DNA from 2 places in the Pseudoalteromonas sp. MEBiC 03607 genome. Region 2 is predicted to be linked to the other one. Evidence: predicted binding sites of a transcription regulator. Region 2 holds the regulator's gene; the other holds the start of a gene.

Region 1 (15,544 bases), 1.1 Mb from region 2:
AGCAAAGGGAAACAACATTAGGAACCAAATATAAGTTTGCTGGTTAGTTTCACTTATAAAAGGTAGTACTGCACTACCTGAAACTTCAGCTATACCGGCAAAAATAGCAATCACTGTAAGGGGGTTTTTAATTGTTGATATTTGTTTTGGCACGATGCCTCCTTTGCATCTGAAAAGCCTAATAGGAAATAACTATATTATTTACTTGCTTAATTAAAGTACCAGAAAAAAACAACAAATCAATTTGTTGGATAATTGTTCAACTGAAAATAAACTTAGAGTTATGATTTAATCCATTATAGACACTTCAATTTCTTTGAGGAAATAAAAGCATTGTTAAATTGCCACAAACAAAAAGAGCATTGTATATAGCGCGATATAAATCACGCTTACAATGCTCTTAAAAGACTATTTTAAAATAACGAGGTTATTTTAGTGAGTCGTTAATTTCTTTTAGTGTTGCAACTGGATCTGCCGATTTGGTGATTGGGCGGCCTACAACTAAATAGTCGCTACCATCTTCTACGGCTTGTTTAGGTGTCATGATGCGCTTTTGATCACCTGCATCGCTGCCTGCTGGGCGAATACCTGGGGTAACCAGTTTAAAGTCTGCGCCTAATTCAGCTTTTAGCTTTTTCGCTTCTTGCGCTGAGCACACTACCCCATCAAGGCCTGACTCTTTAGCAAGTTTTGCTAGGTAAATTACTTGCTCTTCTGGCGTTTTATCTACACCTAAACGAGTAAGCTCTGCGGCATCCATACTGGTTAGTACAGTTACTGCAATCAGTAATGGAGCATCATCACCAAACTGCTCTAAAGCTTGTTTTGCTTTGGTCATCATTTCAACGCCACCAGAGGCATGCACGTTAACCATCCACACACCCATTTTTGCAGCTGCGGTTACAGCTTTAGCCACTGTGTTTGGAATATCGTGAAATTTTAGGTCTAAGAATACATCAAAACCTAAGTCGATTAGTTCCTTAACAAAGCTAGGACCAAAATACGTGAACATTTCTTTGCCTACTTTAAGGCGACACGTATCAGGCGATAATTGCTTTACAAACGCAAGAGCTGTTTGTTGATCATCGTAATCAAGGGCAATTAATACTTTTTTTGAATCTTCGACAGACATAACTTTCCTAAAAACTAATGGACTAATATGAATTAAAAACCGTCTATGCCACGGCTTGGAACAATTGTTTCCCAGTGCTTACACGATGGACATACCCAATAAATGGTATGACTGGTAAAGCCACAGTGCTGGCACTGAAAATCAGGTTTGGTTGCGATATAAGACGTTACTAGCTTATCAATTTGATCGAGTACATCTTTAATATCGTTATTTTGCTTGGCAAGTAGCTGTAATAAAAAGCTAAAGCCACGAATAGTCGGATGACGCTTTAAACTATCCGTTAAAAATTTAATTGCTTGCTCGATATGGCCTTGTTCAAGTAAAGCTTGGCAATGTTTTATTTTTATTAATACACCACCTTTATCGAGCAACTCGTTGAGTAACTCATGAAATTGATGGGTTAAGTTTAATTTTTGATAACTAACTGCAAGCTCTTCAATAAAAACCGGCGCAAAAAATGTAAATTGGCTAATAAGCTCGCGCCAATAATAAATTGCTTTTACATAATCTTCATTGGTAAAGGCACTGTGGCCAAGCTCATACAATGGGCGAATGGCTTTATGGTTTAAGCTTATGGCTTTACGCATAATTTGCGTATCGTTATCTTGTAAGGCTGCTTCGCAGTAAAAATTAGCAATGGCTTTCACATGCTGAGGTTTAGTAAATAAATCACTGTGCGCCTCGAACATGTTAATGCCCTTTTCCCATTCACGAGTTTGTGAATAAAGGTTAATAATTGGCTCTAGTGCCTCTTTATGCCCTGCCTTTACAAGCCACACTAAATGCTCTTCTGCGCCGTCTAGCAAACCTGCCATAATATAATCTTCAGCAAGTTCTAGGCGACTGGTTGCAGCTTGTTGTTCATCAAGGCTTGGATGTTTTAATAGCAGCTCATGAATTTTAATTGCGCGATCAAGCTCGCCGCGGCGGCGAAACATGGTGGCCAATGTTGAATAATGCTCAACTGAGTCAGCTGCAACTTCGAGTAGATTAATAAGGTGTTCTAAGCCTTGGTCTTCTTCTCTGTCTAAGAGAAACTTAAGGCCTTTAGAATATTCAGAGGTAATTTGGCGGTTAAGCTGATGAGCTTGGTTTTTAGCGCTGTTTTTGCCCATTATCCAACCGTAACCGGCTGCAACGGGTAAAAGTAAAAACAGAAGCTCAATCATGATTAGGTGTCTTTATTAGCAACAAGCTTTTTATTGTTTTTTTCAGGCGCTAATTTCTTCTTTAAGCGATAATTCTGCCACTTTAACTGAGAAAACAGTGTAAAGCTTATAAAACAACCAATTGCGACACCTAAAATAAAGCAGATACTTATTACAACAGCTAGGGGTAAGGTATTACTGGCGATTAAATAATTGATTTGCACCAATTGTGGATTCTGTGAACCAAGTACAAACGCAATAAATAAACACAGCGCAATTAATACAATTTTTAATACCCTAAACAAGTAACTACTCCTGTATAAAACTAGGCAATACTCGCATTTACGCGGTCACGTAATTCTTTACCTGGTTTAAAATGTGGTACGTGCTTACCGTCTAACTCAACTGTTTCGCCAGTCTTTGGATTACGACCTGTGCGAGGAGAACGATAATGCAATGAGAAACTTCCAAAGCCACGGATCTCGATGCGATCTGAGCTAGATAATGAGCCGGCCATTTGTTCAAGAATTTCTTTAACGGCATTTTCAACATCTTTCACAGGGATGTGTGCGTGTTGCTCAGCAAGTTGTTCTATCAATTCTGACTTAGTCATAGCGTTTCCTTAAAGAGTGGTAAAGGAAGGGCAAAGCTGCCCTTCCAATTTAAAAAGACTAGATATTAGTCTTTTTGAGCATTTTTGAATGCTGCAGCCATAGCGTTTTCGAACGCTGGCTCTTCTTTCTTAAGCTTCTCTAGTACTTCTTTCTCTTCTGCTTCGAAAAGAGCTTTAACAGATAAGCTTAAAGTGCGGTTCTTACGATCAACACCAACGTATTTCGCTTCGATTTCGTCGCCTACAGAAACTACAGTAGTAGCATCTTCAACGCGCTCTTGAGCGATATCAGCTACACGGATGTAACCTTCAACGCCTTCGATTAGCTCAACAGTTGCGCCTTTCGCATCAACTTCAGTCACTTTACCTTTAACAATAGCACCTTTTTTGTTTGCGTCCAGGTAGTTATTGAATGGGTCAGCTTCGATTTGTTTAACGCCTAGAGAGATACGCTCACGCTCTGGGTCAACTTGTAATACGATAGCAGTGATTTCGTCGCCTTTCTTGAATTCACGTACAGCTTCTTCGCCTGGCGTGTTCCAAGAAATGTCTGAAAGGTGAACAAGACCGTCAATACCGCCTTCAAGACCGATGAAGATACCGAAGTCAGTGATTGATTTGATCTTACCAGTAACTTGGTCGCCTTTGTTTTGTAGACGAGCAAATTCTTGCCATGGGTTAGCAATACATTGCTTAAGACCAAGAGAAATACGACGACGCTCTTCGTCGATTTCAAGAACCATAACTTCAACAGTGTCACCTAGTGAAACAACTTTTGAAGGGTGGATGTTCTTGTTAGTCCAATCCATTTCAGAAACGTGTACTAGACCTTCTACGCCTTCTTCGATTTCAACGAAACAACCGTAGTCAGTAAGGTTAGTTACACGACCAGAAAGCTTAGAACCTTCTGGGTAACGACCAGCGATAGCTGCCCATGGATCTTCGCCAAGCTGTTTAAGGCCTAGAGATACACGAGTCTTTTCTTTGTCGAATTTAAGAACTTTAACTGCGATTTCGTCGCCAACATTAACGATTTCTGAAGGGTGCTTAACACGCTTCCACGCCATGTCTGTGATGTGTAGTAGACCGTCAACACCACCAAGGTCAACGAACGCACCGTAGTCAGTAAGGTTCTTAACGATACCTTTAACTTCTTGACCTTCAACAAGGTTAGCAAGAAGCTCTTCACGCTCTTGTGAGTTTTCTGATTCGATAACTGCACGGCGAGAAACAACAACGTTGTTACGTTTTTGGTCAAGCTTGATTACTTTGAACTCAAGCTCTTTACCTTCAAGGTGAGTTGTGTCACGTACTGGACGAACATCAACAAGTGAACCAGGTAGGAAGGCACGGATTGAATCAACTTCAACAGTGAAACCGCCTTTAACTTTACCGTTGATAACACCAGTAACAGTCTCTTGCTCTTCACATGCTTTTTCTAAGCGGATCCACGCTTCGTGACGCTTCGCTTTCTCACGAGAAAGGATAGTTTCGCCGAAACCGTCTTCGATTGCGTCTAAAGCAACATCTACTTCGTCGCCAACAGCAACTTCTAGTTCACCAGCAGCATTTTTGAATTGCTCAGCAGGGATTGCACTTTCAGATTTAAGACCAGCATCAACAAGTACGATGTTGTTCTCGATTGAGATAACTGTACCTTTAACGATAGAGCCTTGCTCTGCTTCAAAACCCTTTAGGCTTTCTTCAAATAACTGCGCAAAATTTTCTGACATTATACGTCTCTAAATAATTAAATAACCAATTAGCAACCATGCTGCATGGGGTTGTTAAAATCGCGCTAGCATCCTGCCGGCACCTTATAAATTTACTTTTTAGCTTTTGGAAGCTTTCCTGCAAGTACTGCTTCGTCGAGTAAAGTTACTACTTTATCAAACACTTGCATCGCATCAAAATCGCTAGTATCGATTTCAATGGCGTCTTCTGCAGGCACTAATGGCGCAACCTCACGTGTCATATCACGGTGATCTCGCGCTTTTATGTCCTCAAGTAGACCACTTAGTGTAACATCAAGACCGCGTTCATTCAACTCAGCAAAGCGACGACGTGCGCGCTCTTCAGCTGTAGCAGTTAAATATATTTTCAACGGTGCATCAGGAAACACAACAGTGCCCATATCACGACCATCAGCAATTAAGCCATTTTCTGTACGAAATGCACGCTGACGGCGTAATAATGCTTCTCTCACTCGTGGTAAAGCTGCTATTTTCGATGCAGCTGCACCCACTTCTTCATTACGAATCGTGGTTGTGACGTCTTCGCCTTCCAACACAATTTTCGATGTGTGAGTGTGGCTATCAACCAAAAACTGCACATCTAAGTTTGCTGCAAGTGGTACTAATGCATCTTCATTATCTAATTCAATCTGATGGTGAAGCGCAGCAAGTGACAGCACACGGTAAATCGCACCGCTGTCTAATACATCCCAACCTAATTTCTCGGCTAACAAGCGACATACAGTTCCCTTACCTGAACCGCTTGGACCATCGATGGTGATTACGGGCATTGATAACGCCTGCATTTATAACCTCCTGCAATGCACACCAAAATAAAACCGGAATATTATACGCCAGTTATTAAAATAGATCCGCACTTAGAGTGTAACTTTTTATATTTTCTTCTGTTTTATTGACTTGAGACAGACTCTAGAACTTTGAAAAATGTAGGAAACGTTTTATACGTACACTTAGGATCGTTAATAGTTATCGGCTTGCCGCCCACTGCAACCATCGCAAAACACATTGCTATACGGTGATCGTTATAGGTATCAATCGCAACATCATTAAATGTGTCAGGTGGAGTAATTTCGATAAAATCTTCACCTTCTACAACCTCTGCACCTACTTTTCTCAGTTCGGTTGCCATTGCATATAAACGGTCAGTTTCTTTAACACGCCAGTTATAGATGTTACGAATCGCCGTTTTACCCTTTGCAAAAAGTGCTACAGTTGCCAGTGTCATGGCCGCATCAGGTATTGCGTTAGCATCAATATCTACAGCATTCAGCTCGCCTTTGCGAACCACCAGCTTTTCATCGTACCAATCGATTTTTGCGCCCACTTGTTCCATAACTTTGGCAAAGCCAATATCACCTTGAACAGACGCCGCACCTACCCCATTAATTTCAATTTCGCCGCCCGCTATTGCAGCTGCCGCAACGAAATAAGAAGCACTTGATGCATCACCTTCAACCATAATACGCTCAAGTGCTTGATACTGCTGACAGCCTTTTACATAAAACGTTTCGTAGTTGTCATGGCTTACAGTAACACCGAAACGCTGCATCACATCAAGGGTAATATCAATGTAAGGTTTAGATACCAGCGTGCCTTTAATGTTAATTTCCGTGTCGCCATTAAATAACGGTGCTGCCATTAATAGCGCTGTTAAAAACTGGCTTGAAATACTGCCATCAATGGCTACTTTACCACCATTGATTTTACCGCCTTTAATAGCCAATGGTGGATAGTCGTTATTTTTTAAGTAAGTTACATCACCACCCAGTGCTTGCAATGCATCAACCAAATGGCCGATTGGGCGCTCTTCCATGCGTGGCTCACCAACAAGCTCATACTCACCTTCAACAGCAGCAAGTACAGCTGTTAGCGGGCGATACGCAGTTCCAGCGTTACCTAAAAATAACGGTTCAGATGGTGTATTAAATTTACCCGCTACACCTTCAACGGTCGCCACTGTTTTGTCTTCATTAAGCGTAACATTAACACCTAATAATTTTAGTGCACCAAGCATATGACGGATATCGTCGCTATCAAGCAGGTTTTCAACCACTGTTGTACCTTTAGCAAGCGCTGCTAAAAGTAAAATACGATTTGATAAGCTTTTTGAACCGGGTAAGGTTACGCTACCATTAACTTTTGCAATAGGTTCAAGACGTAGTTGTTCCATTTAACTATTCTCCTTTGCAAAGTTAGCCATAAAATCAACCAAGGCTTGCACGCCTTCAAGTGGCATTGCATTGTAAATACTTGCACGCATACCACCGACAATACGGTGACCTTCAAGGGCTAATAAGCCTGCTTCTTTTGATTCACTAATGAATTTATCATTCAGCGATTCATCATTTAACCAAAACGGAACGTTCATACGCGAACGGCAATGCTTAGCAACTTTATTGCTATAAAAATCTGAGCTATCAATATAATTGTAAAGTAGCTCGGCTTTTGCGATGTTTTGCTCTTCCATCGCTTTAACGCCACCATTTGCTTCCAGCCATTCAAACACTTCAGCGGCTAAGTACCATGCAAATGTCGGTGGTGTGTTGTACATGCTGCCTTGTTTCGCTTCTAATGCATAATCAAGAATACCCGGCTTTGCAAGACCTTCACGTTCAAGTAAGGTTTTACGGATAATTACAATAGATAAACCAGATGGGCCGATATTCTTTTGCGCACCAGCGTAAATAAGATCAAACTGATTTACATCAAATTCGCGCGATAAAATAGTCGACGACATATCAGCAACAATCGGTGCTGATGGGTGTGATGGTACGTCAAAAATTTCGATGCCATCTACGGTTTCATTCGGGCAATAGTGAATGTATGACGCATCAGCAGGTAATTCCCAGCAGCTTGCAGGCTTAATTGAAAACTGACCATTTTGCTGTTCATCATCACGTACGTTGATACTTTGAACTGTGGTGAATTTTGCCGCTTCTTCTGTTGCACCTTTCGACCACACGCCATTTTCACAGTAAATAGCTGGCTTACCATCAAGGTGAAGATTCAGTGGCACAGCACTAAATTGACCACGACCACCGCCATGCATAAATAATACTTCAAACTCATCGCTAATATTCATTAAGCGACGCAGGCTTGCTTCACATTTAGCAGTAAGCGCTAAAAAGTCGCTGCTGCGATGGCTAATTTCCATCACAGATACACCTAAACCTTGCCAATCAATAAATTCTTTTTGTGCTTTTTGCATAACTGCCGGCGGTAGCATTGCCGGTCCTGCACAAAAATTATATTTAGTCATTACTTTGCCTCATTCCAGTAATTATAGTGCGGATAAAAAAAGCGGCCGAAGCCGCTTTTTAAATCAATGTTATTCTGAAGGTGGGTTATCACCCGCTTCTTCAGGATTAGTATCGACTACTTCAACGGCCTCGCCTTCGATGGCTGCAAGCTCATCAACTTCGATTTCTTCGATACGTTGTAAACCAACTACTTGCTCTTCGTCAATAGTTCGTATCAAAATAACGCCTTGAGTATTACGACCAACCGTAGAAACCTCATTTACACGAGTACGTACAAGTGTACCGCGATTAGAGATAATCATGATTTCGTCGTTTTCATCAACCTGTACTGCACCAACCACAGCGCCGTTACGTTCGCTAACTTTGATTGATACAACACCTTGTGTTGCACGGCTCTTCGATGGGTAATCTTCAAGTGCTGTACGCTTACCGTAACCATTTTCTGTCACAGTTAGGATTGCACCATCTGATTTAGGAACGATTAACGATACAACGCGTTGATCGTCTGCCATCTTAATACCGCGAACACCTGTTGCTGTACGGCCCATTGGACGTACGCCTTTAAAGCGGATTTCCGGGTTACCGTTTTCATCAAGTACTGGGTTGCCGTTTTCGTCTAATACTTCAGACTCTTCAGCTTCTTTAAAGCGTACAACTTTACCAGCATCAGTAAATAGCATGATTTCATTCGTGCCATCTGTGATATCAACCCCAATTAGGCTATCGCCTTCATTAAGGTTAACGGCAATGATACCGCTCGCACGTTGGCGGCTATAAGCTGTTAATGGTGTTTTCTTAACTGTACCAAACGCAGTAGCCATGAAGATATATTTATCTTCTTCGTATTCACGTACCGGTAAGATAGCAGTAATACGCTCATCTGCTTCAAGTGGTAATAGGTTAACAATTGGCTTACCACGCGCTGCACGGCTTGCTAATGGTAACTGATATACTTTCAACCAGTATAAGCGCCCTGCAGTTGAGAAGCACAGAATTGTATCGTGTGTATTAGCAACCAATAGACGCTCGATGAAGTCTTCATCTTTCATCTTCGTAGCTGACTTACCTTTACCACCACGACGCTGTGCTTCGTAGTCAGATAATGGTTGATACTTAACGTAACCTTCGTGAGAAAGCGTTACTACAACGTCTTCTTCATTGATTAGGTCTTCAAGGCTAATATCGTGAGCAGCAGCGCTGATTTCAGTACGACGCTCATCACCATATTGTTCTTTAATTTCTACTAGCTCGTCACGGATAACTTCCATTAGACGATCAGGGCTTGAAAGAATGTGTAAAAGCTCGGCAATTAGATCAAGTAACGTTTGGTACTCGTCTAAGATCTTCTCATGCTCAAGACCCGTTAGTTTGTGTAAACGTAGGTCAAGAATTGCTTGTGCTTGTTGCTCAGATAAATAGTATTGACCATCACGAATACCTAAGTCTGCAGCTAACCAATCAGGGCGAGCAACGTTATCTTCACCTGCTTTTTCAAGCATAGCTTTAACAGTGCCTAGCTCCCAAGGGCGAGCTGTTAGTGCCACTTTAGCTTCAGCTGGTGTTGGTGACTTACGAATTAGTTCGATAATTGGGTCGATGTTCGCAAGAGCAATTGCTAAGCCTTCAAGCGTGTGAGCACGGTCACGGGCTTTACGTAAATCGAATACAGTACGACGTGTAACAACTTCACGACGGTGAATGATAAACGCTTCAAGCATTTCTTTAAGGTTAAAGCACTTAGGTTGGTTGTTATCAAGTGCAACCATGTTCATACCAAACACAGTTTGTAACTGAGTTTGTGCATATAGGTTGTTTAAGATTACTTCACCAACATCACCACGTTTGATTTCGATAACGATACGCATACCGTCTTTATCTGATTCGTCACGTAGTGCACTAATACCTTCAATTTTCTTATCTTTAACTAACTCAGCGATTTTTTCGATAAGACGCGCTTTGTTAACTTGATAAGGGATTTCGTGAACGATGATTGTTTCACGACCGGTTTTTTCGTCAACTTCGATTTCAGCACGAGCGCGGATATATACTTTACCACGACCTGTTAGGTACGCTTGCTCAATGCCTTTTTTACCGTTGATAATCGCCGCAGTCGGGAAATCTGGACCCGGGATATATTCAATTAGATCAGCAATTGACATATCTGGGTTTTGAATAAGCGCTAAACAGCCGTTAATAACTTCTGTTAAGTTATGCGGAGGAATGTTCGTTGCCATACCAACCGCAATACCTGATGAACCATTTACTAGTAAGTTAGGTACTTTAGTAGGTAATACGTCAGGAATTTGCTCAGTACCATCATAGTTAGGTACATAATCAACGGTTTCTTTTTCTAAGTCAGCTAATAATTCATGTGACATTTTCGCCATACGAACTTCCGTATAACGCATTGCTGCCGCAGAGTCACCGTCAACAGAACCGAAGTTACCTTGGCCGTCAACAAGCATATAGCGTAATGAGAAAGGCTGCGCCATACGAACGATGGTGTCATATACCGCGCTGTCGCCATGTGGGTGGTACTTACCGATTACATCACCAACAACACGTGCTGATTTCTTGTAAGGTTTATTCCAATCATTATTGAGTTCGTTCATTGCAAATAAAACACGACGGTGAACTGGCTTTAAGCCGTCACGTACGTCTGGCAATGCACGTCCAACGATTACACTCATTGCGTAATCAAGGTACGAATTTTTTAATTCATCTTCAATATTGACTGGCAGAATTTCATTGGCGAGATCAGTCATTTGATTTCACATTCCTTCAGTATTGACTCATAAAGAGGCACAATGCCGTCTTAAGAGCTTTAGTTATTATTTCCAGACCATGCTATCACAATTTATTTAGATTTACAGGCGCTAAATCTTTGCGATTTAGTAATTTCCCCCTATATAATGGCCTCAGATTGACGAGGAAGTTTTTTATGACCGAACATCAAAATGTAGATAATACAGAAATTGCAAAGTTTGAAGCCATCGCAGAACGTTGGTGGGACCGCGACGGAGAGTTCAAACCTCTTCATGAAATAAATCCTCTTCGCTTGGATTTTGTCGCCGATAAAGTAGGCGGCTTATTTGATAAGGAAACCTTAGATGTTGGCTGTGGTGGCGGCATCTTAAGTGAAAGCATGGCGCGCATGGGCGCTAAAGTAACCGGCATCGATATGGGCCAAGAGCCACTTACCGTTGCTAAGTTACACAGTTTAGAAACAGGTGTCCCTGTTGACTATATAAAAGTACCAGCAGAACAGTTTGCGGCTGAGCACCCTGCTCGCTTTGACGTTATTACTTGTATGGAAATGCTTGAGCATGTTCCAGATCCTGCGTCTATTATTCGTGCTGTAGCAGAACTTGCTAAACCGGGCGCCGATGTCTTCTTTTCAACACTAAACAAAACACCAAAGGCCTACTTGTTTGCCATTGTGGGTGCAGAAAAGCTTTTAAAAATGGTGCCTGAAGGTACCCATGACCATAAAAAGTTTATCAAACCTGCACAACTTATTGCCTGGGCTGAAGAAGCGGGATTAAAAGTAAGAGCCAGCACAGGCCTGAACTATAACCCGTTCTCTAAGCAGTACAGTTTAAATGATGATGTAAGTGTTAATTACATCCTGCACTTTGAGAAATTAGCCTAATGAGTGGTGTAAACGCACCCTCTATCGATTTTGATGCTTTTATTTTTGATCTCGATGGTACGCTCCTTGATACCGCCGATGATCTGGGTCATGCATTAAATCGCGTATTAGCCGATGCAGATATCGCCCCAGTCGCTGAGCATATTTATCGTCCCGCAGCTTCAAACGGAGCCAATGCACTTTTAGAGGTTGGTTTTGGTGATAAGTGGCCTGATGTAGAACAACTGGCTTTACGACAACAGTTACTCGATTATTACGCTGATGATATTGCCGTTCACAGTAAATGCTTCAACGGCATCGAGCAGCTTTTAATTGCACTTGAGCAAAACAATATTAAGTGGGGCATTATGACCAATAAGCCCGGCTTTTTAACTGAGCCCTTAGTACAAGCGATCCCATCTTTAAGTAATGCTCAAGCCGTTGTCAGTGGCGATACATTAGCTGTTTCGAAACCATCACCGGATCCACTGTTACATACAGCTGAGATCTTAGATGTTGATCCAACTCGTTGTTTGTATATCGGTGATGCTGAGCGAGATATTCAAGCTGCAAAAGCAGCTAATATGTACAGTGCAACGGCGCTTTGGGGTTACATACCGAGTGTTGACGCTGCGCTTGGCTGGCAGGCAGATTTTAATTGGCATTCGCCAATTGATGGCTTTAACCATATATAGTGTTATTTATTATCTAAAACACCATATATTGTGATCTGATTCACTTTTGAACATTCTTTGATGATAAAAAAATCAGTCGAAATTTATTTTTTAAAACGGTAAATTTTCTGGATCTTGAGTTGATTTCTACAAATTTCGTCGTCTATGAATGTTCAAAGGTTAATGGTCACTAACACAATGCGCTTATCCAATAGTTATCCACAAAATGGGGCAATTCTATCCCTTGCAAAACAGCGCAGACCACACTATCTTGTGATCTGCAATTTAAACAACACCAGATATTGTGGCTAAATGTTATTCAATTAGCTGCATATAGTGTTTAATAATAATAATTACATAAAGAATACCTTTGTCTTTACAACTAAAATTTCCCAAGGAATACAGGCAAAACTATGAACCAACAGCTATCTGTAAGCAAACGTGACGGCCGTAAAGAGTCACTCGATCTAGATAAGATCCATCGCGTAATCGCTTGGGCCGCAGAAGGTCTGAATAATGTGTCTGTCTCACAAGTTGAATTAAAATCACATATTCAATTTTATGATGGCATTCGCACCGACGACATTCATGAAACAATCATCAAAGCGGCAGCGGATCAAATCTCAAAAGATACGCCTGATTATCAATACCTAGCTGCTCGCTTAGCTGTATTCCACTTGCGTAAAAAAGCGTATGGCCAATTTGAGCCACCACGTTTATATGATCACATTACAAAATTAGTTGAAGACAAACGTTACGATCAGCATTTACTTGTCGACTACACAGAACAAGAAATCGATGAGTTAGACTCATATATTGATCATAATCGTGATTTAAACTTCAGCTACGCTGCTGTAAAGCAACTTGAAGGTAAATATCTAGTTCAAAACCGTGTTACTGGCGAAATTTACGAAAGTGCACAGTTTTTATATATTTTAGTTGCTGCAAGCTTATTCTCTGATTATCCAAAAGAGACACGTCTTGATTACATCAAGCGTTTTTATGATGCAGTGTCTACATTTAAGATTTCATTACCTACACCAATTATGGCCGGTGTTCGTACACCAACACGTCAATTCAGCTCATGTGTATTGATTGAATGTGGTGATAGCCTTGATTCTATTAATGCGACATCGTCTGCGATTGTTAAATATGTTTCGCAACGTGCTGGCATTGGTATTAACGCGGGCCGTATTCGTGCTCTTGGTAGCCCTATTCGTAACGGCGAAGCGTACCACACAGGTTGTATTCCGTTTTATAAACACTTCCAAACAGCGGTTAAAAGCTGTTCACAAGGTGGTGTTCGTGGCGGTGCAGCAACGTTGTTCTACCCACTTTGGCACTTAGAAGTTGAAAATCTTCTTGTCCTTAAGAACAACCGTGGTGTTGAAGACAACCGTGTACGTCATCTTGACTACGGTGTCCAGTTCAACAAATTAATGTATAGCCGTTTAATCAAAGACGATTACATCACATTGTTCAGCCCGTCAGATGTACCGGGTCTATATGATGCATTCTTTGAAGATCAAGCGAAGTTTGATGAGCTATATGTTAAGTACGAACAAGACGAGTCAATTCGTAAAAAGCGTATTAAAGCAATTGAGTTATTCTCAATGTTTGCTCAAGAGCGTGCAAGCACTGGTCGTATTTACTTACAAAACGTTGACCACTGTAATACACACAGCCCGTTTATCTCGACTGTGGCGCCAATTCGTCAATCTAACCTATGTTTAGAAATCGCATTACCAACTAAGCCACTTAGCAATGTAATGGATGAAGAAGGTGAAATTGCACTTTGTACGCTATCTGCATTTAACTTAGGTGCGATTGAGTCGCTTGATGAGTTAGAAGAGCTTGCTGAACTTGCAGTACGTGCCCTTGATAACTTACTTGATTTCCAAGACTACCCTGTTCCTGCGGCTAAAAACGCAACGATGGGTCGTCGTACGCTGGGTATAGGTGTAATTAACTTCGCATACTACCTTGCTAAAAACGGTAAACGTTATTCTGATGGTAGTGCTAATGCCTTAACTCACAAAACGTTTGAAGCAATTCAATATTACCTAATGAAAGCATCAAACGAGTTGGCGAAAGAACGCGGTGCGTGTCCTAAATTTAACGAGACAACGTATTCTCAAGGCATCATGCCGACAGATACTTACAAGCGTGACCTAGATCAGTTCTGTAATGAGCCACTTCATTTAGATTGGGATTCATTACGTGCGAGCATTAAAGAGCACGGTATGCGTAACTCTACGCTATCTGCATTGATGCCATCAGAGACATCATCACAAATCTCTAACGCAACAAATGGTATTGAGCCACCACGTGGTCATATCAGCGTTAAAGCAAGTAAAGATGGTATCTTAAAGCAAGTAGTTCCAGATTATGAAAACCTGAAAGACAACTATGAGCTACTGTGGGATATTCCATCAAACGATGGTTACCTACAGCTTGTTGGTATTATGCAAAAATTCGTTGACCAAACGATTTCTGCAAACACTAATTATGATCCATCTAAGTACGAAGGCGGTAAAGTACCTATGAAGGTGCTATTAAAAGACCTACTGACTGCTTATAAACTTGGTGTGAAGACCTTGTACTACCACAACACACGTGACGGTGCATCGGATGCTCAAGATGAGCTAACACCAGAGGTAGAAGATGACGGTTGTGCAGGCGGCGCTTGTAAAATCTAATTAAATTAATAACATAACAAAAGCGGGCTCATTTGCCCGCTTTGTCCTGACTGTTTTTTGAGAAATCACTATGTCATATACAACTTTTAGCCGAAACCATAATAACCAATTACAAGAACCGATGTTTTTCGGCCAAACTGTAAACGTGTCACGTTACGACCAACAAAAGTACCCTATCTTCGAAAAGCTAATTGAAAAACAATTATCGTTCTTTTGGCGTCCTGAAGAAGTTGACGTAAGTAAAGACCGTCTTGACTTCCAAGCGTTACCGGACCACGAAAAACACATCTTTTTAAGCAACTTGAAATATCAAACCTTGCTAGATAGTGTGCAAGGTCGTTCACCTAACGTTGCGTTACTACCCATTGTGTCTATTCCTGAGCTTGAAACTTGGATTGAAACATGGGCGTTTAGTGAAACAATTCACAGCCGTTCATACACGCATATTATTCGTAACGTTACGCAGTCTCCCGAGCTTATCTTTGATGATATCGTCAGTAACGAGAAGATCAGTGAACGTGCTGATGCGGTTACCAAATACTACGATGATTTAATCAATATGATTTCTGTTTACAATCTATATGGTGAAGGTAAACATGTGATCAACGGTGAAGAAGTAAAAGTCAGCTTATT
Region 2 (15,544 bases):
CAAGGCACATATCTCAGTACCAAGTGGTAACTTTGGTAATGTGTGCGCTGCGATGATTGGTGCTGTTCTTGGTATGCCTGTCGCAAAATTGAGTGCAACAACCAACCAAAATGACACTGTGCCACGTTTTTTACAAAGCAAAGAGTGGGCACCTAACGAAACGCTTGAGTCATTATCAAACGCAATGGATGTGAGTAAACCGAATAACTGGCCACGTGTTCAATTTATGTTGGATAATAATTGGTTTAGCTATGATGACTTTTACTCAAGTTGTGTTGGCGAAGAAGAAACCAAAGAAGTGATGAAAAAAATTCATCAAACGGGTTATATCGCAGAACCTCATACAGCAATTGCTTACCAAGGCTTAAAAGAAAATTTAGCAGATGGCAGTGCCGGTATATTTTTAGCAACGGCACATCCTGCTAAATTTAAAGAAAGTGTTGAAGATATTTTAGGTATTGAGTTAGCAATGCCTAAGCCTCTAGCAGATGCCCTTGCTAAGCCTTGTTTAGCAGAAGACATCAAGCATGATTATCAACTATTGAGAACAGAGCTTTTAAATAAACTAGCTTAAGGTAATTAAAAGAGCGGCATTGCCGCTCTTTTTTAATGTGATAATGAATGGCTGTGGCGGTTCAATAATCGCATTGCAATTATCACTAACGCACTAAAACATAGCAAAGCGCAGCTTAATAAGATGATCTCGTTTTGCGTCCATTGTGTTAAAGTCAGAGCGCTAATGAATAAAATAAAGGGTTTAAATTCATAGTAATAGCGCGCTCTTCGTTGTTTAATTCGCTGACTTTTTTGATCTCGTCTTCGCGCTTCTGAGCGCATTCGCCATATGTTTGCACCCAGCAAAAATAACACAATACCAATGAGTGTATAGAGCAGCTCATGAGGTATGACGATACAGGCAATACCTAAAAACAAATAGCAGTAGGGAACAAGTTCATAAATGGGCTTAGCTAACATTGACTCAAAACATCCTTGATCTGGGTTTGTATTACAAGCTTAGTTTCATTGTGCCCATATGCAAACGCATGATGAACTTTTTACGTTAAATCATATTTTAAAAATATATGTAATGTTTTAAATTTATAAATTTTTATTATGTATCAATAAAAAAATATCATTATTAAAACACTGTGAAATAAATTCAATCCCTGTTTAAATATGTTCATCTTTACAAGATAGGCAAAAGTGCGTTTTAAGCGTACAATATAGCCTTCAAAAAATACCATACACGTTGCCTTAGGAGACCCCATGTTAGAACGTAGCATGAATATTTCGGATTTCGATCCAGAGTTATTTGCAGCCATCACTAAAGAGACGGCTCGTCAAGAAGAGCACATCGAACTGATCGCGTCTGAAAATTACTGTAGCCCACGCGTACTTGAAGCGCAGGGTTCTCAGCTTACCAACAAATATGCTGAAGGTTACCCAGGCAAACGTTACTATGGCGGTTGTGAACATGTTGATGTTGTTGAGCAGCTAGCAATTGACCGTGCTAATGAATTATTCGGTACTGATTACGCTAACGTTCAACCGCATGCGGGTTCACAAGCAAACGCAGCTGTTTTCCAAGCTCTTCTTCAGCCACATGATACAGTACTAGGTATGAGCTTAGCTCATGGTGGTCACTTAACTCACGGTTCACACGTTAACTTTTCTGGTAAAACGTATAATGCAATTCAATACGGCCTAAATGACGAAACAGGCGAAATTGATTACGCTCAAGTTGAAGCGCTAGCATTAGAGCACAAACCAAAAATGATCATCGCTGGTTTCTCAGCATACTCAGGTATCGTTGATTGGGCTAAATTCCGTGAAATCGCTGACAAAGTTGGTGCATACTTATTCGTAGATATGGCTCACGTTGCTGGTCTTATCGCAGCGGGTGTATACCCAAGCCCAATCCCTCACGCACACGTTGTTACTACGACAACTCACAAAACATTAGCGGGCCCTCGTGGCGGTCTAATCGTTTCTGCATGTGGTGATGAAGAAATCTACAAAAAGCTAAACAGCGCAGTATTCCCTGGCGGTCAAGGTGGTCCTTTATGCCACATCATCGCTGCTAAAGCAGTTGCTTTCAAAGAAGCATTACAACCAGAATTTAAAGCGTACCAAGCTCAAGTGGTAAAGAACGCTCAAGCTATGGTTGAAGTTCTTCAAGAGCGTGGCTACAAAGTTGTTTCTGGTAAAACAGACAACCACTTATTCCTTCTTGACCTAATCGATAAAGATATCACAGGTAAAGATGCTGACGCTGCACTAGGTAACGCTAACATCACTGTAAACAAGAACTCAGTTCCTAACGACCCACGTTCACCGTTCGTAACGTCTGGTCTTCGTATTGGTTCTCCGGCTATTACTCGCCGTGGTTTCAAAGAAGCTGAGTCAAAAGAGCTTGCTGGCTGGATCTGTGACGTACTAGACAACATCAATGATGAGTCTGTACAAGCTGAAGTAAAAGAGAAAGTTAAAGCTATCTGTAAAAAATTACCAGTTTACGCTTAATTATTGGTTAAACCTTAATTAAGATAACAATAGCGTTGTTTTTTGCTATTATAAAGGCCGCTTAATAAGCGGCCTTTTTTGTTTTTAATAAACGGAAGCTGAACTCTATGCATTGTCCTTTTTGCACCGCAAAAGATACTAAAGTAATTGATTCTCGACTTGTTGGTGGCGGCCACCAGGTTAGGCGTCGACGTGAATGTAATGAATGTCACGAACGTTTTACCACCTTTGAAGGCGCAGAACTTGTGATGCCAAGAGTCATAAAGCAAGACGGTAGTCGTGAACCATTTAATGAAGACAAATTACTCAATGGCTTGCACCGTGCGCTAGAAAAACGCCCTGTCAGCACCGAGCAGGTCGATGAAGTGGTCAACATTATTAAATCTCAGCTTCGTGCCACGGGTGAACGTGAAATTTCTAGCCATTTAATTGGTGAGTGCATTATGGAGTCACTAAAAAAACTAGATAAAGTGGCTTATGTTCGCTTTGCATCAGTTTACCGTTCTTTTGAAGATATTCGCGAGTTTGGTGAAGAAATCGCTCGTTTAGGTGATTAACTATGTCATTCACAGAACTTGATACGGCTTATATGGCACGTGCCATAGAGCTTGCTAAACAAGGTCGTTTTACTACAACACCAAACCCTAATGTTGGCTGTGTACTGGTTAAAGATGGCGAAATAGTCGGTGAAGGATTTCATCAACTAGCAGGGCAGGGCCATGCTGAAGTTAATGCTCTGGCAGTGGCTGGCGACAATGCAAAAGGTGCCACCGCATATGTGACTTTAGAACCTTGTAGTCATTATGGACGCACACCGCCTTGTGCCGAAGGTTTAAAAGCTGCGGGTGTTAGCAAAGTTATAGCTGCCATGGTCGACCCAAACCCAGCGGTGAGTGGTCGCGGTCTACAGATTTTAGCTGATGCAGGTATCGCTGTAGCATCAGGTTTGCTTGAACAACAAGCGCGCGATTTAAACAAAGGCTTTTTAAAGCGCATGGAAACTGGGTTGCCATATGTGATTTGTAAAATGGCTTGCAGTTTAGACGGTAAAACTGCGCTAAATAATGGCCTAAGTAAGTGGATTACAGGGCCTAAAGCGCGCCAAGATGTGCAAGCATTTCGTGCCCAAAGTTGCGTGGTACTCACTGGTGCAGATACGGTTATGACCGATAATGCCAAACTTAATGTACGCATTGATGAGCTGCCATTTGATATGCCAACGTCACTGCCTTTGCGTCAACCTACTCGTGTGATTATTGATTCACAAAATAGGTTAACGCCTGAACTTGCATTATTTAGCATTGAAAGTCCGGTGATTATTTTCACTACATCGCTTGATAAACAGCATCAATGGCCTCACTTTGTTAAACACGAAGTTGTACCAGCAGTTAATAATAAAGTTGATCTATCAGCGGTTTTAAAGCGTCTTGCTGAGCTGCAATTTAACCATATTTGGCTCGAAGCAGGTGCGACCCTTGCCGGTGCATTTGCTGAGCAAGATTTAATTGATGAATATATTGTTTATATTGCCCCTAAGTTAATAGGTGATATGGGCAAAAGCTTACTAAACTTTGCAGAAGTTACCATGATGAGTGATATCACTGAACTGACCTTTACAGATACAGTGATGATTGGCGACGATATTCGCTTAACAGCGACAAAAGCAAAGCAAGCCACACACATTGAAAATAAAGAGTAGCACTATGTTTACTGGAATTATTGAAGCAACAGGTAAAATTGTTGAACTAACACAAAAGCAAGGTGACCTAGCTATTCGTATTCAAAGCACTAATTTGGATATGAAAGACGTTAAGCTCGGTGACAGTATTGCCACCAATGGTGTGTGTTTGACTGTTGTCGCTAAACATAGCGATGGTTTTAGTGCTGACTTATCAAACGAAACAATCAGCTTAACGGGCTTTGCTCACTATAAAAAAGGTCAAACAGTTAACCTTGAAAAAGCCATGCAACCACTTTCTCGCTTAGGTGGGCATTTAGTATCTGGCCATGTTGATGGTATTGCGACTGTAGAAAGTATCAGTCCTAATGCCCGTGCAACAGAGTACTGGCTAAGTACTGACAATGATTTAATGAAGTACATTCCTTACAAAGGTTCGGTATGTATTGATGGTATTAGTTTAACGGTCAACGAGGTCGAGCAAAACCGCTTTAAGTTGACTATTGTTCCGCATACCGCAGAGCAAACAACGATTGCAGAATTTCAAGTGGGTACTCAGGTGAACCTAGAAGTTGACCAGATTGCTCGCTATTTAGAGCGCCTAATAAAAGGGGCCGAACAACCTTCCCGTTCAGACATATCAATGAGCTTGTTAGCACAAGCTGGTTTTATTAAATAAGCAAAGATACGTCACTATTAATTATACTCTCATGGGCACATTATGAATCTACACAGCGCGCAAGAAATTATCGATGACATTAAAGCCGGTAAAATGGTTATTTTAATGGACGATGAAGACAGAGAAAATGAAGGCGATTTAATCATCGCAGCAGAGCATATCAGTGCTGATGCTATCAATTTTATGGCAACACACGGCCGTGGTTTAATTTGTTTAACGATGACGCAAGAGCGTTGCCAGCAGTTAGATTTACCGTTAATGGTTAAAAATAACGGTGCTGCTTTTTCAACTAACTTCACTATGTCGATTGAAGCAGCGAAAGGCGTAACGACAGGTATTTCAGCAGCTGACCGAGCACGTACAGTTCAAGCAGCTATTGCCAAAGGTGCCGTGCCGAGCGATATCGTACAACCTGGGCATATTTTCCCAATTATGGCGCAACCAGGTGGCGTGTTAACACGTGCCGGTCATACCGAAGCAGGTTGTGATTTAGCTCGTTTAGCGGGTCTTGAGCCTTCATCTGTGATCGTTGAAATCTTAAATGCCGATGGCACCATGGCACGTCGTCCAGATCTTGAAATTTTTGCAAAAGAGCATGGCTTAAAGATTGGCACTATTGCAGATTTAATTGAATACAGAAACCTAAACGAAACCACCATTGAGCGTGTTGCTAAATGTAAACTGCCAACAGATCACGGTGAGTTTGATTTAGTTACCTACAAAGACACCATTGATGGTCAACTTCACTATGTTTTACAAAAAGGTGAAGTATCGAAAGAAGAACCAACGCTTGTTCGTGTTCACTTACAAAGTACTTTCAATGATATTTTATTATCTGATCGTAGTGCTGATCGCAGTTGGGGCTTATCGGATGCGATGGCTTACATTGCAGAACACAATGGCGTGCTGGTGATTTTGGGTAAGCAAGAATCAACTGAAGACCTTGAAGCAATGGTAAAAGCATTTGCTGCCGAAGATGCGGGTGAAAATGTAAATCATCGTAAATTCCAAGGGACATCGCGTACTGTCGGTGTGGGCTCGCAGATTTTGGCTGATTTAGGTATTGAAAAAATGCGCTTAATGAGCCGTCCGAAAAAATACCATGCACTATCAGGTTTCCACTTAGAAGTGGTTGACTACGTTGAGCCGCAATCTTAATTAACGCGTAATTTAATTAAGAGGTTTACTCGTAATTTTATTTAAATTCAATGCGGTTAGCGTTACGAGTGGCCACTAGAGTTAGATTTATTAGCCAGAGTTCAGGTTAACTAGGCTACTTTTATATTTTTGTGGTATTATGCGCCGTAATTTTTGCGCAATCGCAACCGCTTAAACTTATTTTTTAGGGTTATTAAATGAAAATTATTGAAGGTAACAAATACGCACCGGGCAAAAAGTTTGCCATTGTCATTTCTCGCTTTAATGACTTTATTGGTAGCAGCCTATTAGCAGGTGCTGTTGATGAGCTTAAGCGCACAGGTGGCGTATCTGACGACGACATTACTGTTGTTTACGTACCAGGTGCCGTTGAATTACCTTTAGCAGCGAAACGCGTTGCAGCAAAGAAAGAACACGATGCAATCATCGCTCTAGGCGTTGTGATCAGAGGTGGTACACCACACTTTGATTTAGTCGCAGGCGAATCAAACAAAGGTCTTGCACAAGTATCACTTGAGTACGATATCCCGGTTGCATTTGGCGTATTAACCACTGAAAGCATTGAGCAAGCAATTGAGCGCGCAGGTACCAAAATGGGTAACAAAGGTGGCGAAGCTGCTTTAGGTGCGCTTGAAATGGTTAATGTGTTAGACAAAATTTAAGTTTAAGGAATCTCTGTGAAACCAGCAGCAAGACGTAAAGCACGTATCTTAGCACTTCAAGCCGTATACTCTTGGCAGTTAAGCGGTAACCCAATTGCTGATATTGAACAGCAAATGTTAATTGAAAATGATGTGACTAAAATCGACGTCGAATATTTCAAAGACCTAGCACGCGGTGTTGTTGTTAACTGTAAGCAATTAGATGAAATCGTTGCGCCACATTTAGCACGCCCAGCAGATGAGTTAGACATGGTCGAAAAAGCAATTTTACGTCTGTCTGGCTATGAGCTGAAATTCCGTGAAGACGTTCCATACAAAGTAGCAATCAATGAAGGTATTGAGCTTGCTAAAATGTTTGGTGCTGAAGACAGCCATAAGTTTGTCAACGGTGTACTTGATAAAGCAGTTAAAGAGCTGCGTAAGTAAGTAGCCCCGTAAAGGAGAGCCGGCTTGGGCCGGCTTTTTTGTGAATGAAGGAATTTGAATTAATTAACCGTTACTTTAAAGGTCGCGGTATCATCCGTCGTGATGTAAACCTTGGTATAGGTGATGATTGTGCGTTGGTCACTGTGCCAGAAAACTGTCAATTAGCTGTGACAACCGACACATTAGTTGCAGGTGTACACTTTTTTGATGACATTTCTCCTCGCGCCCTTGGGCATAGGGCGTTAGCTGTTAACTTAAGTGATTTGGCTGCAATGGGTGCTGAACCTACCTGGATTTCAGTAGGATTGACCCTGCCTGAAGTGAATATGGAATGGATTGAGCAGTTCACAGAAGGTATGCATGAAATTGCGGAATACTTTAATGTGCAAATCATCGGTGGAGACACTACACAAGGTCCGCTCACAATTACTATTTGTGCCAAAGGTATTGTGCCTGAAGGCAAAGCATTGCGTCGCAGCGGCGCAAAGGTAGGTGATTGGATTTATGTGACCGGGCCACTGGGCGACGCCGGTGTTGCGATCGAAGCACGTAAGCAAGGTTTCGACATCGCGCCTGAGCATTTGAGTTATTTAAACAATCGTTTCGATTACCCGACTCCGCGAGTTGCAGCTGGGCAGGTATTACGAGGTGCGGCTTCAGCTGCCATCGATATCTCTGATGGTTTATTAGCTGATTTAGGTCATGTATTGGCGCTTTCGCAAGTCGGTGCAGTGATCCATGTTGATAAAGTACCTGTGTCTGATGCTGTCAGCGCATCAATTCCACGCCCTGAACAGTTTGACTATATTTTAAATTACGGCGACGATTACGAATTACTTTTTACTGTGCCTGAAAGCAATAAAAGCATGGTTGATATGAAACTTCGTCAATATGGCGTCGAAGCCAGCTGTGTTGGGCAAATAAAAAGTGGCGAAAGTGAAATTGAATTACTACTTGATGGTGAAAAATTTAACTATCAAGGTAAAGGATTTCAACACTTTGCAAAGGAGCCGGTTTGAGTAGTAACCGATTATTTAATTTAAAACGCCCACATCAACTATTTGGTTTGGGTTTTGGTTTAGGCCTAGCACCTAAAGCACCTGGCACCTTTGGTACTTTTGCTGCATTACCATTTATTTTTACAACCATGTACTTTCCGCTATGGTTACAGATTGTATTTGCAATTGTGATCAGCGTATTTGGTATCTGGGCTTGTGGTAAAACAGCAGATGACTTAGGGGTGCATGATCATCCTGCCATTGTTTGGGATGAAGTTGCTGGTTATTATATCACCATGATTGGTGCTGCACTGAGTTGGCAGTCATTGTTAGTTGGTTTTTTATTGTTCCGCTTTTTTGATATCGCTAAACCAGGCCCTATTCGTATTCTCGATAGGCGTTTACACGGTGGCTTGGGCATCATGGCTGATGATATTTTAGCAGGTATTTTTTCATTAATTTGTGTACAGGCTTTGTTTAAAGCTGGCTATTTACCCTTTTAAACGATTAATACAGTGTTACTTGGTGGCAAGTATATGATGCGATTTTTAGTTGTCTGTTTGTTGGTGTTATGCAGTATGCCTGCGTTTGCATCTATTACTGACTACGTCGTCAAACAATGGAATATCCAAAACGGCTTGCCATCTCAATCTCTTAAGAGCATCGCTCAAGACGAGCAAGGCTACATGTGGCTGGGTACTCAGTTCGGTTTGAGTCGCTTTGATGGTAATACTTTCACCAACTTCAACACACAAAATAGTGATTTCTTGCCAAGTAATGGTATTAACAAGCTATTAGTTGATAGTACGGGGTTACTTTGGGTTGGCACTAAAAACGGGATAGTAACCCTCGATCCAAGAACGATGATGTCGCAAACCTTTAATGTTAAAGGCCCAGTGCGCGACATTCTTGAAGACTCCAAAGGCAGTATCTGGATTGCAGCCAACGGCCTTTATTATGTTGCACGAAATCAAGTCACCCTAAACCAAAACTCTGCGTTAGTCGTGCCAGTATCAAATGCTACGGCAATCACGCAAATAGTTGGTTCAGTGAGCCAAATGGCGTTGTCGCCAGAAGGTATTTGGCTGGTTAACGAGCGCCACTTACTGCGTTTAACTAATACTTCATCTGATTTTGCAAAGCTGCGCTTAGAACTTACCGCAAAAGTCTCTCTACCTGAGCGCCTAGCGCAAACCATCATTCATGATATGGCGTGGCTTGAGGGTAATTTATACCTTGCCTCTGAGCTTGGTGCCTACTTTCTTGATTTAGATGACGAGTTGCGTCCATTCCCACTCCCTAACGCGAGTAACTCTGCCGTTTACAAGTTTATGAGCGACTCAGATGGGGCGTTGTGGATTTCAACTTATGGCCGTTTACTCTTTAGAGATAACTCTGGGGACTGGCAATGGGTTGAGCCAAGTCAGCTTGATCAAAGTATTTGGTTTGCAGATATTTTCCGTGATAATCAAAATAATATTTGGCTGGCAAGTTTCAGTGAGGGGTTATGGCTTGCTCACGAAGGGCGTATTGAGCGCCACTCAGCTATTTCAAATATGACAGAAGCGGTGATGGCGATTAGCCAAGCACCTGATGGCAAACTATGGGTGGCTAACCGCAGTGGTGTTGGCTACTTCGATTACAATAAGAATTTTGTAAATCAAATACCAAGTAATCAGTTTGGTCGGGCTGCAGTACACGATTTGCAGTTTGATGGTGACCGCTTATACATTGCTACAGGTCGCGGTGTTTTTTACTATGAGAATCAAACCTTGTATACAGTGCCAGGACGAGCACTGCGTGATAACCCTGTATTCGCAATTAGCCGTTCTAGTAAAGGCGGTTTTTGGCTCGGTACTGGCCGCGGTATGTATCGCTTAAGTTATGGTGGTTTAACACCCTTTGCATACAATGCATTCTTAAGCAGTAAATTTATTACCTATGTTCTGGATGAGCAAAATTTTGGCTTAATAGGTACCAGTAAAGGGGCTTATTACTTTACTGATCGTGGTATTGAAAAAATTGGCGACCAAACCAGTTTAGAAAGCGCTTATGTCACCAGTATTTTAAATATTGAAGGGGTGGGGATATTAATTGGCTCTCTTAACGATGGTTTATTTTATCGCAGCACCCAAGGTCAGTGGCGTCAACTTGATGCAACAGACGGCCTACCGTACGGCTCGATTTTCAGCCTTGTTTATGACAAACAGTTAAAACGTATTTGGGTAAGTACCATGAAGGGCGTTTACCGCATGCCGGTAGAGCAATTTGGTACTGATATAGAGAGCTTAAAAGTAGAGCAAGTGATCTCATCATTTGACCGACAATTAGATGGTAAAGCCAGTCAGTGCTGTGCTGGTCTTGGCCATGATGCTGTAGCAGACACAGGTAACTCTATTTGGTACCCAAGCTTACAAGGGGTCGTTGAAATACCTAAGAGTGTTGAGCTTTTTGGTGTGCAAGCGCTTAAGCCGCGTATTGAAAGCATTATTACGCCGCTGCGAAGCTTAAGTACCGCTACTTTAGGTGATAAACCTGAGCTACAAATTGATGAGCGCGATGTGACAATCAAATATACCGCAATTGATTATTTTGCTCCTTCAAGTATTGAGTTTAGATATCGACTGAGTGGTTTAGACAGTGATTGGCGCTATGCAAACACCCGCCGTGAGGCTATTTATACAAATTTACCGCCGGGGGCATTTTTGTTTCAGCTTGAAGCCAAACGTGGTGGTGAAGATTGGCAAAAGGCTCGTCGTACCGAGTACACATTCGTTGTTCCACGTCGCTTTGACGAGACCATTTACTTTAGACTCTTGATCACAAGTAGTTTTATTCTATTGTTCTACCTCGTGTTTTGGGTGTTTAGGGCGCAAGAGAAGCGTAAACAATTAGCACTTGAAAGCTTAGTAACAGAGCGCACCGTAGAGCTTCGTGAAGCCAACGATAAGCTCAATCAAGTAAACTCTCAGCTTAAGTTAGTCAGTCACTCAGATGAGCTAACAGGGCTTCGTAGTCGTCGCTTCTTGTTTGATCAGCTCCCTAAAGATATTGAACATTTCCAACGTAATTCGCAATCATTGCAAGCACAGGGTAAGTCGTTGGTGCTACTGATAATTAACCTTGATAACTTTAGCCGCATCAATGATTCCTATGGACCACTTGCAGGCGATAGTTGTTTACAGCAAATGGCGACATTGTTGAATAGCCGGACACAAGGCTCAGACTATGTCGCACGCTGGAGTGGCGATGAGTTTTTACTCTTATTACGTGATTTTAAACGTACAGCCATAGACAATTATGTTGCTGACTTGTGTGAAGCAATTGCAGCAAACCCATTTAGGCTACCAAATGGGGAATCGACCACCATCACTGCGTCTATTGGCTGGTCTTTCTATCCATTACCTTTATTGGGTGGTCAAGTGATTGGCTGGGAAACGTCTGTTAATTTAGCTGATATCGCGCTACACCAAGTGAAAAAGCGCGGTGGTGATGGCGTTGCAAATATTACCTTTGATGAACAATTAGATGCTTTTGAGTTTGAGCAAAATAATAATGTTGATAAACAACTGGGTGTTCTTCAAGAAACAGGTCTTGCTGATATTAAGGTTTGGATGCGCTAATATAAACGATGACAAAAAAGGAGCCTTAAGGCTCCTTTTTAGTTTTAATAGTGTAAGGCTTAGGCCATAAACTCTTTGATGCTAGTTAAGATACCGTTTGCATCTAAGCCCATTTCGGCGTGCATTTCGTCTTGCGTACCATGCTTAATGAATTCATCTGGAATACCTAAGTTCAAGATAGTCACATTTGCTTTAATTGCAGCTAAGTACTCATTCACAGCAGAACCCGCACCGCCAGCAATGGCGTTGTCTTCTAGGGTAACAATCACATCGTGGCTACTCAGCAACTCGCTAATAGTCTCTGTATCTAGAGGTTTAATGAAGCGCATATCAATCACTGTTGCATTAAGCTCTTCAGCAGCTGATTTGGCGTTTTCTAGTAGCGTACCAAATGACAAGATTGCTACTTTACTGCCTTGTTTGATACTTCGCGCCTTACCAATTTCAATCGCACTCATTGTTGATTCAACATCACAATTGCCTGCACTACCACGTGGGTATCGTACGGCAACAGGTTGATTACATTGGTAACCTGTATACAGCATCTGGCGGCACTCATTAGTGTCGCTTGGTGCCATGATAATCATATTAGGAATACAGCGCATAAAGCTTAAATCGTAAGCACCTTGGTGAGTTTCACCATCAGCACCAACAATCCCGGCACGGTCAATAGCAAATAAAACCGGTAGGTTTTGTAATGCCACATCGTGAATAAGTTGGTCGTACGCACGTTGTAAAAAGCTTGAATAAATAGCAACAACAGGCTTCAGTCCTTCACAAGCAAAACCAGCTGCAAGCGTTACAGCATGTTGCTCAGCAATTGCTACATCAAAGTATTGCGCTGGGTACTCTTTAGAAAAACGAACCATGCCTGAGCCTTCACGCATAGCAGGAGTAATCGCCATTAGCTTGTCATCTTGGGCTGCCATATCACAAAGCCAGTCACCGAACACATTTGAGAATGTCGCAGCGCCAGGTTTTGATTTTGGTAATTTAGACATGCTCGGATCAAATTTTGGTACGCCATGGTAACCAATTGGATCCGCTTCAGCAGGTTTATAACCTTTACCTTTTTGCGTTTTAATATGCAGTAGCTGCGGGCCTTTAAGGTTACGCATATTACGTAAGGTATCGACCAACATATTGACATCGTGACCGTCGATTGGGCCGATGTAATTTAGGCCTAATTCTTCAAAGAATGTGCCCGGAATGACCATACCTTTTAGGTGTTCTTCCATGCGGCTGGCAAGTTCTTTCACTGGCGGTAAACCCGAAAGAAGTTTTTTACTGCCTTCGCGAATATTGGTGTAGAAGCTACCAGACAAAATACGTGCAAAGTGGTTGTTTAGGGCACCTACGTTTTCTGAAATCGACATTTCATTATCGTTTAAGATAATTAACACATTAGGGTTTACATCGCCCATGTGGTTCATCGCTTCAAATGCCATACCAGCAGTAATCGCGCCATCGCCAATAACAGCAACCGTTTTACGATCTTTACCTTCTTTTTCAGCGGCAATAGCCATGCCGAGCGCTGCAGAAATAGAAGTACTTGAATGACCAACACTGAAGGTGTCGTAAGGGCTTTCTTCACGGAATGGGAAAGGGTGTAAACCGTCTTTTTGACGGATAGTATGCATTTGGTCACGGCGACCCGTTAAGATTTTGTGCGGGTATGCTTGATGACCCACATCCCATACTAAACGATCTTCAGGGGTGTTATAGACATAATGAAGGGCCACTGTTAACTCAACAGTACCTAAACCTGATGCTAAATGACCACTACTTTGCGAAACTGAATTAAGCAGGTATTCGCGTAACTCTTTACTAAACGCAGGTAACTTATCTTGCGCAATATCACGCAGTTGTGCTGGTTCGTCAACCAAACTTAATAATGGATACTTGCTACTATCAAGTGTCATGATTTTATATACATCCTTCGCTAACCAGAGTGCATTATAGCCCATTGCTGCTCTGATTTTTTAGTTATTTTGTCTTTCTTTTTTAGACGTTAATAATTACGCTCAACAATATAGCTAGCAAGGCTTGCCAGCTCGCGGGTGTCGTAATCAATAGCCTCAAGTGCTTTATGAGCCCGAGCCAATAAGTCTTGTGCTTTTTGCTTAGCGCCTGCCATACCTAATAATGCAGGGTAGGTCGCTTTATTGGCCGCAATATCTGAACCTTGCGGTTTGCCTAACGTTTCGGTGTCTGCCTCTACATCGAGAATATCGTCCTGTACCTGAAAAGCCAGACCAATTGCTTGACCAAACAAATTAAGCTGCTTTAACGTTTGCTCATCACATTGCGGCGCGGCCAAAGCCCCCAAGGTAATTGCACAGTTGAGTAATGCGCCAGTTTTAAGTTGATGAATACGTTCTAGTTCTTCGACTGTAATTGCTTTATCAGTGGCTTCAATATCAAGTGCCTGACCACCTACCATACCCTCTATACCTGAGGCTTTGCTTAACGAGGCGATCATTCTTACCTGTTGTGTCGCAGGTACTGCAAACTGATGGTTAGCAATTAAATCAAATGCTAATGTTTGAAGAGCATCACCGGCGAGAATAGCTTGCGCTTCACCATAAACAATATGACAAGTCGGGCGGCCACGTCTTAAGTCATCATCATCCATAGCTGGTAGGTCATCATGAACTAATGAGTAGCTATGAATACACTCAATAGCAGCGGCAAGAATATCAAGGTCAGCTTTGTCAGCTCCCATCATGCGGCCCGTCGCATAAACGAGGTAAGGACGTAAGCGCTTACCACCATTTAAAACGCCGTAATGAGTGGCTTCTTTAATGGTTTTTTCAGTGTTTAGTGGCAGTTCGAAATAGCGGTTTAAATGTGCTTCAACGTCTTCTCGAGCGCGTTGTAATTGTTCTTTTAATTGCACTTAATTAGTCCAAGTTTGAGTCAAAGTTGCTAAGAGGAGCTTGGCTATCGTTACCCATTAATATGGCCACTTTTTGTTCGGCTTGTTGTAATTTTCCAGATGAGGCATTCGCAAGCGCTATACCACGCTCAAACTGTTTTAGCGATTGTTCTAAAGACAGTTCACCTTGCTCCATTTGTGCAACAATCTGAGATAATTCATCCAGTGCTTCTTCAAAACTCAAGTTTTCTGGTTTCTTTGTTGCCATAGTGGCCTCGATAGCTAATAGAAAGTGAGGCCAATTTTAGGGGGAATGCTAAACTAGGTCAAAGAATGATGTGTTTTTTTGCGCATAAAAGGAAATCAATATGCTATTTTTACGGTTTTAGAAGTAGCGGCAACTTGTAGCTTAAAAATCTTACATTAAAATAAAATTAATTCATTTAATGATTTAAGTAATTCAATTGCTTGCCGATAAGCAGTTAATAATAAAAATTTGATGCCGTTGGTGTCGTGTATTTGTTCCTCTGGAGGGGTATGTGGATTTAGCAACCATAATAGGTATTCTTGGTGCCATAGGCTTAATTGCTATGTCGATGGTATTAAGTAGTGACGGCCAAGTTGCAATGTTTTATAACACGCCTTCGGTGGTCATTGTATTTGGTGGTTCGATTTTTATCGTGTTATCGAACTTCACTATGGGGCAGTTTTTGGGCATTGGTAAGGTCGCTGCAAAAGCCTTTATGTTCAAAATTGAATCGCCAGAAGAATTAATTGAAAAAGCAGTAGAATTAGCTGACTCAGCACGTAAAGGTGGTTTCTTAGCATTAGAAGAAGCCGAAATCCCTAACGGCTTTATGCGCAAAGGGGTTGATATGTTAGTGGATGGTCATGATGCTGATGTAGTTCGTGCCACACT

What was found. The regulator NrdR, encoded in region 2, represses ribonucleotide reductase genes. The targets are predictions, from matches to a motif close to AAACACNANATNTNGTGTTT.
Region 1: a site for NrdR is predicted at 12,503-12,522, ahead of nrdA (class 1a ribonucleoside-diphosphate reductase subunit alpha). Genes of this name have one in related genera too.

Annotation. Positions count from the first base shown of each region.
Region 1 covers NZ_SRRY01000001.1:2,465,630-2,481,173, forward strand. The annotation lists gene E5N72_RS11355 (hypothetical protein) at 1-153, opposite strand, end outside; gene pyrF (orotidine-5'-phosphate decarboxylase) at 428-1,132, opposite strand; gene lapB (lipopolysaccharide assembly protein LapB) at 1,165-2,301, opposite strand; gene E5N72_RS11370 (LapA family protein) at 2,304-2,585, opposite strand; gene ihfB (integration host factor subunit beta) at 2,606-2,893, opposite strand; gene rpsA (30S ribosomal protein S1) at 2,959-4,626, opposite strand; gene cmk ((d)CMP kinase) at 4,719-5,432, opposite strand; gene aroA (3-phosphoshikimate 1-carboxyvinyltransferase) at 5,537-6,817, opposite strand; gene serC (3-phosphoserine/phosphohydroxythreonine transaminase) at 6,818-7,906, opposite strand; gene gyrA (DNA topoisomerase (ATP-hydrolyzing) subunit A) at 7,976-10,672, opposite strand; gene ubiG (bifunctional 2-polyprenyl-6-hydroxyphenol methylase/3-demethylubiquinol 3-O-methyltransferase UbiG) at 10,849-11,559, shown strand; gene E5N72_RS11410 (HAD-IA family hydrolase) at 11,559-12,233, shown strand; gene nrdA (class 1a ribonucleoside-diphosphate reductase subunit alpha) at 12,626-14,911, shown strand; gene nrdB (class Ia ribonucleoside-diphosphate reductase subunit beta) at 14,982-15,544, shown strand, end outside.
Region 2 covers NZ_SRRY01000001.1:1,372,276-1,387,819, forward strand. The annotation lists gene thrC (threonine synthase) at 1-574, shown strand, start outside; gene E5N72_RS06240 (hypothetical protein) at 607-975, opposite strand; gene glyA (serine hydroxymethyltransferase) at 1,267-2,523, shown strand; gene nrdR (transcriptional regulator NrdR) at 2,631-3,080, shown strand; gene ribD (bifunctional diaminohydroxyphosphoribosylaminopyrimidine deaminase/5-amino-6-(5-phosphoribosylamino)uracil reductase RibD) at 3,083-4,222, shown strand; gene E5N72_RS06260 (riboflavin synthase) at 4,227-4,880, shown strand; gene ribBA (bifunctional 3,4-dihydroxy-2-butanone-4-phosphate synthase/GTP cyclohydrolase II) at 4,923-6,038, shown strand; gene ribE (6,7-dimethyl-8-ribityllumazine synthase) at 6,236-6,700, shown strand; gene nusB (transcription antitermination factor NusB) at 6,716-7,126, shown strand; gene thiL (thiamine-phosphate kinase) at 7,171-8,145, shown strand; gene E5N72_RS06285 (phosphatidylglycerophosphatase A) at 8,142-8,627, shown strand; gene E5N72_RS06290 (ligand-binding sensor domain-containing diguanylate cyclase) at 8,661-11,747, shown strand; gene dxs (1-deoxy-D-xylulose-5-phosphate synthase) at 11,807-13,669, opposite strand; gene ispA ((2E,6E)-farnesyl diphosphate synthase) at 13,759-14,646, opposite strand; gene xseB (exodeoxyribonuclease VII small subunit) at 14,651-14,893, opposite strand; gene pomA (flagellar motor protein PomA) at 15,165-15,544, shown strand, end outside.